Regions from separate parts of the Alkalihalobacillus sp. MEB130 genome, predicted to be linked through region 1. Evidence: riboswitches for the same ligand, from Rfam matches in the RefSeq annotation. Region 1 holds a riboswitch; each other region holds the start of a gene.

Region 1 (3,173 bases):
TCCTCCTGATTTCCTTGGACGAAATTCATCTAAAATGAGTGGATTGGCAAAGTCTTCATCAATCATCCGCTGTAATTTCTCTTTACGAAATTGCCGTAAATAACGACCGAGAAATAACCGAACCATTTCATGGTCATATCCCGTAATAATCGGCAAAAATTCCTCTGCTTTTTTCCTGAGCTCATACTCCGGGTCTAACCATTTTTCAATAGCTTTATGGAAAATGTCGACTACATCATTCGTTCGAAGTGTTTGCAAATAAGTGGTTTGCTGCTCTTTTAAAGTGGCCATAATTGCTTCCATTACCTTATCCGTTACTTTTGGAACAGCCAATTCAACTTTTTTTCCGTGATTCTCGAACACTAAGTTTTGAAACTCAACATTTTGAACCATAGACTCACATGAAGTAGGAACATGAAAACATGGAAACGTCATAGAATCTCTCCCCTAGACGATTTGGATGTAGCTAAAAACTGTTCGACAGCTAAAGAACATCCTTTCGCTTCAGCACCCTCTGCTCGACCTAATAAACGAAAACCATTACCCGATTTCACTCCTATATCCTCTGTCAAAATGGCCATAACTGAGTTTACATTTGCTAAATCATAATGGACAATGACTCCTTTTTCTCCTTCAGGCTTCTCCTGCATGGTATCTATATCAACAACCATGGTTGTTACCCAATGAGGGGAAATTTTCACTGGATCTATAAAATCACATTTGTCCAAAACCAAATTGCCATCGTACATTTGCGAGCTTAGCTCTGTCATACCATACATGTTCAAACACAGCTCCAACGGCAGAGTAAATAAACGACTTAGTTCTTTTTTTAATTCACCTGGGTCCATTTCCCTCGACCTGCCTTTAGCTCCTCCTGTATCCATTACACGACTTTTCGGTGGTAATGTAAAATGAATTCCCCTTGTGTGACACTCATCTAATAAATGGATAAAAGAAAATGTCGCTCCAATTAATAAGATAGGTTCATCTCTTTTTTCTGCTTGTTTTAATTCAGTAATTAGTTTTTCGACCTGAAAGTCATGCTCTGAAAACATATACAAACTGTCTTCTGTTCCAAACGTTTCTTTTGCAATATGTAAATAATGCGCTAATGAAGAATTTGGCATAGCTTCTTCTTCAGGAAAAAGCACCAACATTTTTATCTGCTCTACGTCTGGGATAATCGTTGGTTTAAAAAATGTCTTCATCGATAAATCATAAATCTCAAGATCACGATGATAGTTCTTTCCTCGCTTCTCAGGGTTTGTTGTCCCGCTTGTCATAAAAACGGCCTCTGCCTCTTCAATCGAATGGCTTGATAACGTTGTAAATTTGAATGCATCAATAGGAACAGGTGGAATGTCCGTGAAATGCTTTACTGTTCGTGGGGAAACACGTCTCTTTCTACAAAACTTCCGAAACGTCTGGTTATGCTCATACTGAAACTGAAAGACCGCAATTGCTTGTTTATTAAACTCTTCGGCACCCGCATTAGGCTGGTGAATAAATTGGCTCACATCTTGCTTTAATGCTTCATAAGCTTGAAACAATGTAGAACACTCCTCTTCAATAGAAAAAAACCGCTCCCAAAAATGAAAGCGGTCATCAATCTCAACTATATTTTCCCAAAAATAGCTTATTATTTGATGTCCACTTCCCTACGCTATTGTTACATAGTTCAGGTTCAAAGGGTCTAAAGCAGTACTTTAATCTCAGCCAGCAAGGCTCCCCTAGTGGTATTTTTCCCAATATGATTATGCCTTTAAATCATAACATTAAACAACCTAACTGGCTATACTTCAAACCGTTAAAGAGAAAGAGGTTGTCTCAAATCAAGTTTGCCCCTAGTACATTCAGTACTATAAAGGGTCAGCTCAATGAGACAACCTCTCTTCTATTAGCCGTTTACAGTTTGTTTCGTTTCCACATCATCTAATACGCGAACAAATTCTCCATCATTAAATGGGTAACCTGCTTTTGTTATTTTCACTTTCACAATCTTTCCAATCATCTCTTCTGAAGCAGGAACTTTTACTTTTAAGTAATTATCCGTGTATCCGATATACATGCCACTGCCTTTATTTTCCTTATCACGTTCTTCTGGAATGACCTCTAATACGTCTCCCTCGAAGTGTGAAGCATATTCTTTCGCTAATTGATTCGATAATTCAATCAAACGATGAACCCGATCATTTTTGATTTCCTCATCAACTTGATCTTCCATACGAGCAGCAGGAGTCCCTGTACGCTTAGAATAAGGAAACACATGTAATTCACTAAATTTATGATTCCGAATAAAGTCATACGTCTCCTGGAACTCTTCCTCTGTCTCTCCCGGAAATCCAACAATCACATCTGACGTAACAGCGAGTCCAGGAAGCACCTCTTTCAGACGATCTAATCGCTCTCCAAAAAACTCCATTGAGTACTTTCGACGCATTCGTTTTAAAACAGAATTGGAACCTGATTGAAGCGGGATGTGTAAGTGACGAACGACTTTGTTCGAACGGTCAATCACATCAATAACCTCATCTGTTAACTGACTAGCTTCAATGGAAGAGATTCGAATTCGCTTTAAACCTTCTACTGTTTCCAAATCTTCTAGTAATCGTGCAAGGCTATAATCTTTTAAGTCTTCACCGTATCCACCTGTATGAATTCCAGTAAGAACAATTTCCTTATAGCCAGCAGCTACTAGTTGCTGTGCTTGATTCATTACTTCTTTTGGATCGCGCGAACGCATCAAACCGCGCGCCCATGGAATAATACAAAATGTACAGAAGTTATTACAGCCTTCCTGAATTTTCAAGGAAGCACGAGTTCGATCTGTAAATGCTGGTACATCTAATTCTTCGTACACGCGCGACTTCATAATATTTCCTACTCCGTTAATCGGCTCGCGTTCACGCTTAAATTGTTCAATGTATTCCAGCATTTTCACGCGATCTTGAGTTCCAACAACAATATCAACACCTGGTATAGCCATAATTTCAGCTGGTGATGTTTGAGCATAACAACCTGTCACACAAATTACAGCATCAGGATTTTTCCGTATCGCACGACGAATCACTTGGCGACTTTTTTTATCTCCTGTGTTTGTTACCGTACAAGTATTAATAACATAGACATCTGAAGTAGATTCAAACTCAACTTTATCATAACCTTCATTTTGA
Region 2 (3,173 bases), on a different contig from region 1:
TCCAACGAAATTCAAAACGAGCCTTTGACAAAGCATCATCACGAACACGTGCACCAGGGTGCCCTTTCGCTAAATCCGCTGCATGTGCAGCAATCTTATACGTTATAACCCCTTCTCGAACATCTTCACGGTTTGGCAATCCAAGATGCTCTTTCGGTGTGACATAACATAGCATAGCCGTACCAAACCAACCAATCATTGCAGCACCAATGGCAGAAGTAATGTGATCATAACCTGGAGCGATATCTGTCGTTAATGGGCCCAATGTGTAAAATGGTGCTTCATGACACATTTCTAATTGCTTATCCATGTTCTCTTTAATTAAGTGCATAGGAACGTGTCCTGGTCCTTCTACCATTACTTGTACGTCGTGTTCCCAGGCTATTTTTGTTAATTCCCCAAGCGTTTCTAATTCGGCAAACTGGGCCTCATCATTCGCATCAGCAATCGATCCCGGACGTAGACCGTCTCCTAACGAAAAAGCAATATCATATGTTTTCATAATTTCGCAAATTTCTTCAAAATGAGTATAGAGGAAGTTCTCTTCATGGTGATATAAACACCACTGAGCCATAATCGATCCTCCTCGTGATACAATTCCCGTTAAACGCTTAGCTGTTAATGGAACATATCGAAGAAGGACGCCTGCATGAATCGTAAAATAATCTACACCTTGCTCGGCTTGTTCAATTAAGGTATCACGGTAAACTTCCCACGTAAGATCTTCTGCAATTCCTTTTACTTTCTCAAGCGCTTGGTAAAGCGGAACCGTCCCGACCGGAACTGCCGAATTACGTATAATCCACTCTCGTGTTGTATGAATATTCTTCCCAGTAGATAAGTCCATCATCGTATCTGCACCCCAACGAGTGGCCCATGTCATTTTTTCCACTTCTTCTTCAATCGAAGAAGTTACCGCAGAATTGCCAATATTCGCATTTATTTTCACGTGAAAGTTCCGTCCGATAATCATTGGCTCGGTTTCTGGATGATTAATGTTGGCTGGAATAATCGCTCTTCCTTTTGCCACTTCTTCACGAACAAAATCAGGATCAAGATTTTCTCTAATCGCAATAAACTCCATTTCTGGTGTAATGATGCCTTTTTTCGCGTAATGAAGCTGCGTAACATTTCGACCTTGTTTCGCTCGCAATGGCTTCCGCTTTAACCCAGGAAATTCATAATCATTTGCACGAGGATCATCTGCTTTTACATAACCGTTATCTTCTGGTTTCACTTTTCGGCCATCATATTCTTCTACGTCATTACGTTCGTGAATCCATTTGCTCCGTAAAGAAGGTAGTCCTCTTGTAATATCTACTTTGAAGTTATGATCCGTATAGGGACCGCTTGTATCATAGACACGTACAGGTGGATTTTCCTCTTCTCCGACCGTTCCTGTTGTGGGACTTAACTCAATTTCCCTCATTGGTACTTGTAAATCAGGCCTTGACCCTCGAACGTACACTTTCTTGCTACCTGAAAAGCTTGACATAATGGAAATGTTTTTTTCGTTTAATGATGGGGTGGACATTGATATCTCTCCTTTTTAAATAGAAAGGGCAGAATCTAGACCATAAAAGATAGGAAGAATAAGATACACATATGAAAAAGCCGGGAACCAAATATAATGGTTTGGACCCGGCTAATTGATAGAAGTATAAATTACGAAACATTCTTAAACTTCCCCACGCTGGTATGAGCCAGATCAGGTCCAAAGGGTCAACAATCTTTATCGCTCTTGTTTCTCAGCCCAACTCATTGGACTCCCCTAGTTCTTTCTATTAAATTAGTTTACATTGCCATTATATAACAAATTAGTCATGTGTCAACTATATTTTTAGATATGATTTTTCACTTTATTTCCTCTTTCCGCCTGCATTGGTACAACTAGACATTTTATGTTACAGTTTTTTATACCATTGTTATACAAGAAAGGAGTCACCATGAAACCGAATGTTTTAGTCTATATGCGAGTAGATAGCCGTGTTGTTAAAGAATTAGAGAAAGACTATGAGGTTACTATTTTTCAAAACCATGAGTACTTAGGAGATCCTCATTTTGACGATGCTTTGCAAAAAGCTGATGGAATTATCGGTCTTGCACTAAAAGTAACAAAAGAGTTATTAGATAAAGCACCTCATTTAAAAATTGTATCAAATGTTTCTGTTGGCTATGACAACTTAGATGTAGATGAACTATCAAATCGCGGAATTATGGCTACAAATACACCAGGTGTCCTAAACGACACAACAGCTGATGCTATTTTTGGATTGATGCTTGCTACAGCGCGTAGAATACCAGAATTAGATTTGTTTGTAAAATCAGGAAAGTGGGATATTTCTCTTCAACCGAATCAGTATGGAGTCGATGTTCATCACAAAACTCTTGGAATTATCGGTATGGGCAATATCGGTTGTGCCATCGCTAAGCGAGCTCACTTAGGGTTTGGAATGACTATCTTGTATCATAATCGCACTAGAAATGAGGAAGCAGAAACGTTGTACGAGGCAACTTACTGTGAATTAGACACTCTTCTTCAGCAATCTGACTTTGTTTGTTTAATGGTACCAGCAACAAAAGAAACAGAAAAAATGATTGGGACAAATGAATTTAAAAAAATGAAATCAAGCGCTATTTTTATTAACGGATCTCGAGGCAAAAATGTTGATGAAGAAGCTCTTTACAAAGCGTTAGTGAATTCTGACATTCTTGCTGCAGGAATTGATGTTTTTACACAAGAGCCAACAAGTCCTACGAATCCACTGTTGAAACTAAAAAATATTGTTACCTTGCCTCATATTGGTTCGTCCACTACTGAGTGTGAGTTTAATATGTCAAAATTAGCAGCGCTCAACTTAAAAAAAGGTCTAAACGGAGAAACACCACCTAACTTACTTACGAAGAAATTTTAACTTGCCTTATTTGTGTTAAAAAAAGGCTGGGACAAAACTAAGGTGTTTAACTGAAATATCGTGGTTGCAACCTTAATGTGCATACCAAACAGACCCGAGGATGTTGCAATTTTGAACCCGTGTCGATATTTTAATTCGCTATTTTTTGCTTCTATTTTATAACGTGACCTCACCATTTCTTTAAACTCTTCCGTTTGTTGAAATGCTTCTTGTTCAGAGTATTCTTCTGATTTAATGGTCACATAATAAGACTTTTTT
Region 3 (3,173 bases), on a different contig from region 1:
AATTTTGTAAAGGGGAGAGGGGAGAATGAAACGTATTTTATTATATATAGCAACTCTATTAATTGTTTCATCATGTACCCAAGCTCCCTTAGAGAGTAAGCCGTTGCCAAAAAGGTTCGAGGAGCAACCAATCAAGCGAGATGTTCCAAATGCATTCTTTACTGGTTCAACAATTGCCCCGATTCAAAATGAGGTAGCGATCACAGAGGTTGTTGGTTGGTTTGATGATAATAGAGTATTGTATTTGGTCGAACAGGAAGAACAATCAAATCTCTACCTGTATCATTTGCTTACCGGAGAGACAACTAGCTTTCTTGAAGTTGAGGGCTGGATCATGGATGTAAGGCCAAATGCAGATTATTCCTTATTCGCCTTCCAACATGTTACATTAGAAAACGAGACACATCTTGTCGTCATGAATGACAGAGGAGAAATTTTGCAAACGATAAAAGATTATGGTGAAGAATATGTTATTTATTGGAACCCGTATGATTTGGGTACATTCATTATGGTAGCGTACTTGCCAGATTGGGAATTCGACACTTATGTAGTCAATGTTGCTGATGCAAAAATAAAGGATATTTTTCTTGAACAGTCGTATATTCAATGGATTTCTGCTAATCAGGTAGGGTACTTGAAATGGGAAGAGCTTGAGCCTCATTTTCAGGCACCTTTATATGAAGTCAATGTAGACAGTGGGGACATGAAAAAATGGAAAGATGCTGTTATTGCCTATATGAGCTTTCCTGATGAACTTTCTCTTTCTGTAACAGTTGAAACAGTGTACGATTTATATTCGACCTATACCTTTTATAAGGAACAGGAACCATATCGACAAATTGAGATGCCTATCCTTAACACATATTCCGAACAGTGGTGGATTCCCTTTTATTCGTATGATGACAAACATGGAATCTTTTATTATTTACGTCCAAAGTATAGTAGTGATTTCTTTAGTTATACAGATGGATATGAACTCTTTGCTTACAATGTCGAAGCTGATGCTGAAGAGAGATTAACGACAGTTGAGAGGCAAGTTCCAATAAGTATATCTCCTGAAGGTTCCTTTTTATTAGTAGGAGAGCGATTAGGAAATGTCATTGATATAAAAGAAGGGACACTTGTTCCTCTTTTAGAAGAATAGGATTGATCCTACTTGTACTCTTGCTTTTTTTATTCTGTGTGTCATAATAAAAGTTATCAATCGTTATGTATGTTTAAAGACTAGGGGTGTCCGATATCGGGCTGAGAGAAACCCTTGTACCTGATCTGGATCACGCCAGCGTAGGGAAGTCGCCTGAGCCGTATTCCGTATGTTCGGATGCGGCTTTTTTGATTTATTGGAAAAGGTGGGTATTTATGAGAAATTTTAGGTTATATGCAATTACTGGAGAAGAATTTCATCAAGGTAGAGATGTAGTAGAAGTGATGGAAGAAGCAATCCTTGGTGGGGTTGATATTATTCAACTTCGAGATAAGACAAGTAGCAAAAGAGAAGTATTGAAAAAGGCAAGAGCGCTACGAGAATTAACGAAGAAGCATGATGTGCTGTTTATCGTTAATGATCATATTGATGTGGCTCTTGCTGTTGATGCGGATGGGATTCACGTAGGACAAGATGATTTGCCACTTGCAGATGTAAGAAAAATTATGGGACCAGAAAAAATTATTGGAATTTCCACTCATAAGATTGAAGAAGCCCGTGAGGCTGAGGCTGGTGGTGCAGATTATATTGGAGTAGGGCCAATCTTTCATACGAATAGCAAAGTCGATGTCGTTGATCCTGTTACTACCACATATATTCAGCAAGTCGTAAAAGAGATTACGATACCTTTTGTAGCCATTGGTGGAATTAAATTGCATAATGTCGATCAAGTATTAGACGCAGGTGCAACAAGGATCTGTATGATATCAGAAATTGTAGGAGCTGACGATATTACAGGGGTTTGTCAACAATTTACGCGTATCTTACAAAAGCAGGAGGTGTAATAAATATGAATTTAATTATTAACGGCGAAGAACATCAAGTTGAGGTGTCAACTCTAGAAGAAGTTATTTCCTATTTCGAGCTTGATCCACAACTAGTTGTAACAGAAGTTGATGGAAACATTATTGAACGATCAAACTGGTCTGTTACTGAATTAAAGGATGGCATGAAAATTGAATTAGTCCAATTTGTAGGAGGTGGATGAAGTGAAACAGAAAAAATTAACAATCGCAGGAAAAGAGTTATCTTCACGCTTTTTTATAGGAACGGGCAGGTATCCAAATCCGTTTGTTCAAAATGAAGCAATTAAAGCATCAGGAGCTGAAGTGTTAACATTTGCCATTAGGCGAGTCAATTTAGGTGCTCCAAATGAGGATGCCATTTTACAACATTTAGAAGGTATGTCTTTTACTTACCTGCCGAACACATCAGGAGCAAAAACAGCTGAAGAAGCCATTCGGATTGCAAGGCTTGCTAAGGCTTCAGGATTAAGTGATTGGATAAAAATTGAGATTAGTGTTGATGAGAAGACGTTACTTCCTGATCCAATAGAAACGTTAAAAGCTACAGAGGTCTTGGCAAAAGAAGGGTTCGTTGTTTTGCCGTATACATCGGATGATCCTGTGCTTTGTAAACGTCTAGAAGAAGCCGGAGCTGCAGCAGTCATGCCGGGAGGAGCTCCAATCGGAACAGGGCTAGGTATTTTAAATCCATATAATTTACAACTTATTACGGAGCAAGCCAATGTTCCCATTATTGTCGATGCGGGATTAGGGTCTGCGATGGATGTGGCACAAGCAATGGAATTAGGAGCCGATGGTGTGTTAATGAATACACCTGTTGCAAAGGCAAAGGATCCAGTGAAGATGGCTTCGGCGATGAAATATGCGATTGAAGCTGGTAGGCTTTCGTATGAAGCAGGCAGAATTCAGAAGAAAAAATATGCTACAGCTAGTAGTGGGCTAACTGAATTTGTTTCAAAGTAGTAGGTTAGTAGGGGGGAGAATATGCAAGAGAAGGTACTTATCTTAGGAGGAGGCGTCATAGGTCTTGCAACAGCCTTTGAGCTCAGTCGACGCAACTATGATGTGACAGTGTTAGAAAAAACAAGTTGTGGTGGACAAGCATCAGGAGCCGCAGCAGGGATGTTAGCTCCTTATTCAGAAATTGGTGAAGACCCCGATGA
Region 4 (3,173 bases), on a different contig from region 1:
GCCTATCTTGATTAATAAATCTGATAACAATTAAAAACACCGAAGCTTCGTCATGAACTAGCTTCGGTGCAGTAAAATTAATTCCTTATAATAATATATACTAAGTACAGCAAGTAAAAAATCGTTAAAGCCATTCCCTCATATTTCTTCACTTTATAATGAGTACGAGAGAAAATAAACAACACGATTGTTAATACAAGTAAAACAAAAATATCAAAGAACAGTTTGTCATTTACAGGTAGCGGCGAAATAATGGAAGATACACCGAGCACAAACAGTAAATTAAAAATCGAACTTCCCACAATGTTTCCTAAAGCAATCTCACTTTGTTGTTTCATCGCCGCTGTGATCGAGGTGATTAATTCTGGTAAGGACGAACCTATTGCCACAATCGTTAAGCCTACTAACGTTTCACTCATACCAAAACGAAGAGCAATGTCTGTACTACTTTCTACAACTAAGTACCCTCCTAATATAATCGCTGCCAAACCAGCAACGGTAATAAGAGTGTTCTTGCCCCAACCACCTATTTGATCTTGGCTCATCTGTACATCCATTGACTCTTCACGGCTATTTCTAGCTGCTTCAATGACATAATACAAGAAAATAGCAAAGAACAATAAAAAGATAATCCCATCGCTTCGAGTAATATAGTTTGCATTTGTAAATTCAAGAATTCTGTCACTCATTGCTACGAGTAAGACAACAGTGGCAAGAAAAGCAAACGGAATTTCTTTTTTTATTGTTGGCCTTTCCACAGATAAAGGAAAGATAAACGCTGTAATACCGACTACTAACGACATATTTAATAAGTTACTTCCAATAATATTTCCTATTGTAACATCAGCATTTCCTTCCAAAGCAGCAATGATACTGACTGTTGCTTCAGGTGCTCCTGTACCAAAGGCGACAATTGTTAAACCAACAATAAGAGGAGGTACACGAAACAAGGCAGCGATATTGGATGAACCATCAATAAAGTAATCTGCCCCTTTAATGAGTAACCCGAAACCTAATAATAGTAAAAGATAGACCATGTTACATCACCCATCTACTTTTTCTTTCTTTTACTTTACACAACTTCGAGTCTTTTTAACCTCATTAAATCAACCTTATTAAAAGAAGGGAACGTAAACAGGCTCACGCCCTTTTACGTTCCCTATTATCAAAGTCTAAGCTGCATCTGATTCATGTCTCGTTCGTTTCGCCAAAAAGAACTGAGGATATTTCTTAGCTAACAAAAGCAATACTCCAAGTGTCAATAACATTTCAGGCACTAAATACGATAGATTATACAAAGCCGAATATAAACTAACATTCATTCCTTCCGGAGCATATTCTCCGAACCAAATAACACCTGAAGCAAAATGACTTAAGAAGCGAAGCGTTGTTGCAAACAACAGCCCAATCACGATAGCTGTAATACTCGGCACAGCACCTTTTTTCAATACCAAGATACTTGCTAACCCTAATACAAGATAAGCTAAAGGATAATCCAAAATCAACTGTACTGGATGTACAACATAACCTCCAATTAGAAGATTCAACAATCCAACTAACAATCCAGTGAGTACACCCATTTTCCATCCACGCCTAAACGCAATCACAAAAATCGGGACCATAATAAGCGATATCGACCCACCCATTGCCCATAAAGCACCAAATTTCACATTGCTCAATACAACCGCTAAACCAGTCATCACCGCTACTTCCATCATCGTTAACAAACGGTCTCGAGACATAAAAAAACCTCCTTTTGTTTTATCCACAAGAGAAGGTAGAGTTTGACGTTAATACACGCACGCAAAAAAAAGCATACATGATCACAGCCACTTCCCTACGCTAGTATTAACTAGATCAGGTTTTAAGAGTTGAGGATAATCCTCTCTCAGTCACTTGACACCCCTAGTGGAATTTCGTTTTAATTTGTCTTTTGTATTATATCATAGTTTTTTATAGTGTAGGATTTTTTCTTACTTTTTCCAGTTTTTCAAACGAGCTTGCAACATGAATCAGCTTTTCTTCAGAAAAAGCCTTGCCTGTAAAGGTGATCCCGACCGGCTCCCCTTCTTCTGTATAACCTGCTGGAACCGTAATAGACGGGTAGCCCGCTTTTGCTGGGATAGCAGCACCGAGGTTATTCGGAAAAACTAGCACATCTAGGTCATGATTGCGCAGCGCGGCATCAATCCCGTTTTCGACTGAATGATATTGATCAAATTGAAGCGCTTCTAAATACTCGACATCTGTTAGCGTACCACTAGTTTGGTCTGATTTCGTCAGCAACGATTGACCATATTGCAAACGGTTCTTTGGATCTTCTAAGTTAAAACGAATCACATCACTGAGATTTTGAACAGGTAATTGACTACTCACACCTTGCAAATAGGCATTTAAATTGGCTTTAAATTCATATACTAACACGCCTATTGTCCACTTTTCTTTCGCTGATGGAATCGTAACATCTTCAACGATTACCGCATTTGCGCTCTTTAATTTCTCGATCGCTTCTGAAAGAACTGTTTGTTTTTCCTTCGTTAATTGGGTGAAAAATGGGTCTTTCGCGATCCCAATTCTAACTCCTTGTAGAGATGACGACGACTGAAGAGCCTCCAATAACTGTTCCGCCGAAAGTGGATTTTTCTTTGTCACAACATCCCTCTCATCTTCCCCCAGAATGGCCGCTAATACATAGACAGCGTCTTGAACACTACGAGCCATTGGACCGGCTGTATCTTGAGTATGAGAAATAGGAATTACCCCGTGGCGACTCACAAGCCCTACTGTTGGCTTTATTCCAACAAGACTATTTTGACTTGACGGACTTAAAATAGAGCCTGACGTTTCCGTCCCAATCGCTACAGCGGCTAAATGAGCAGCAATGGCCGCACCTGAACCCGAGCTCGATCCACCAACATCAAACGGCCCATAAGGATTTAATACTTGTCCACCCCTTGAACTAAAGCCACTTGGCATATTTTCTGTAGACATGAAATAGGCCCACTCAGACATATTCGTTTTTCCTAAGATGACCGCTCCAGCCTCTCGTAATTTTGTGACTAGGAATGCATCCTCCTTCGCATAATGTTCGGCCAATGCTAACGAGCCTGCGCTTGTGTGTTGTTTGTCTTTTGTATCAATATTATCTTTTAGTAGGACTGGAATTCCATGAA

Evidence for each region. Region 1 has a riboswitch for thiamine pyrophosphate ahead of N0O92_RS22275 (LuxE/PaaK family acyltransferase). Riboswitches for the same ligand answer to the same signal wherever they lie in the genome.
Region 2: linked by a shared signal. The riboswitch ahead of thiC (phosphomethylpyrimidine synthase ThiC) and the one ahead of N0O92_RS22275 (LuxE/PaaK family acyltransferase) in region 1 are both predicted to bind thiamine pyrophosphate.
Region 3: linked by a shared signal. The riboswitch ahead of thiE (thiamine phosphate synthase) and the one ahead of N0O92_RS22275 (LuxE/PaaK family acyltransferase) in region 1 are both predicted to bind thiamine pyrophosphate.
Region 4: linked by a shared signal. The riboswitch ahead of thiT (energy-coupled thiamine transporter ThiT) and the one ahead of N0O92_RS22275 (LuxE/PaaK family acyltransferase) in region 1 are both predicted to bind thiamine pyrophosphate.

Annotation. Positions count from the first base shown of each region.
Region 1 covers NZ_JAOANA010000035.1:12,504-15,676, reverse strand. Annotated here, with positions in the region: gene N0O92_RS22280 (acyl-CoA reductase) at 1-435, opposite strand, end outside; gene N0O92_RS22275 (LuxE/PaaK family acyltransferase) at 432-1,550, opposite strand; TPP riboswitch at 1,639-1,742, opposite strand; gene mtaB (tRNA (N(6)-L-threonylcarbamoyladenosine(37)-C(2))-methylthiotransferase MtaB) at 1,898-3,173, opposite strand, start outside.
Region 2 covers NZ_JAOANA010000015.1:103,166-106,338, forward strand. Annotated here, with positions in the region: gene thiC (phosphomethylpyrimidine synthase ThiC) at 1-1,534, opposite strand, end outside; TPP riboswitch at 1,669-1,783, opposite strand; gene N0O92_RS15670 (2-hydroxyacid dehydrogenase) at 1,947-2,915, shown strand; partial or broken gene N0O92_RS23900 (transposase) at 2,912-3,173, opposite strand, start outside.
Region 3 covers NZ_JAOANA010000016.1:34,003-37,175, reverse strand. Annotated here, with positions in the region: gene N0O92_RS15985 (YqgU-like beta propeller domain-containing protein) at 26-1,144, shown strand; TPP riboswitch at 1,217-1,308, shown strand; gene thiE (thiamine phosphate synthase) at 1,360-1,989, shown strand; gene thiS (sulfur carrier protein ThiS) at 1,995-2,192, shown strand; gene N0O92_RS15970 (thiazole synthase) at 2,194-2,973, shown strand; gene thiO (glycine oxidase ThiO) at 2,995-3,173, shown strand, end outside.
Region 4 covers NZ_JAOANA010000010.1:105,207-108,379, reverse strand. Annotated here, with positions in the region: gene N0O92_RS11845 (calcium/sodium antiporter) at 78-1,037, opposite strand; gene thiT (energy-coupled thiamine transporter ThiT) at 1,173-1,742, opposite strand; TPP riboswitch at 1,818-1,917, opposite strand; gene N0O92_RS11835 (amidase family protein) at 1,954-3,173, opposite strand, start outside.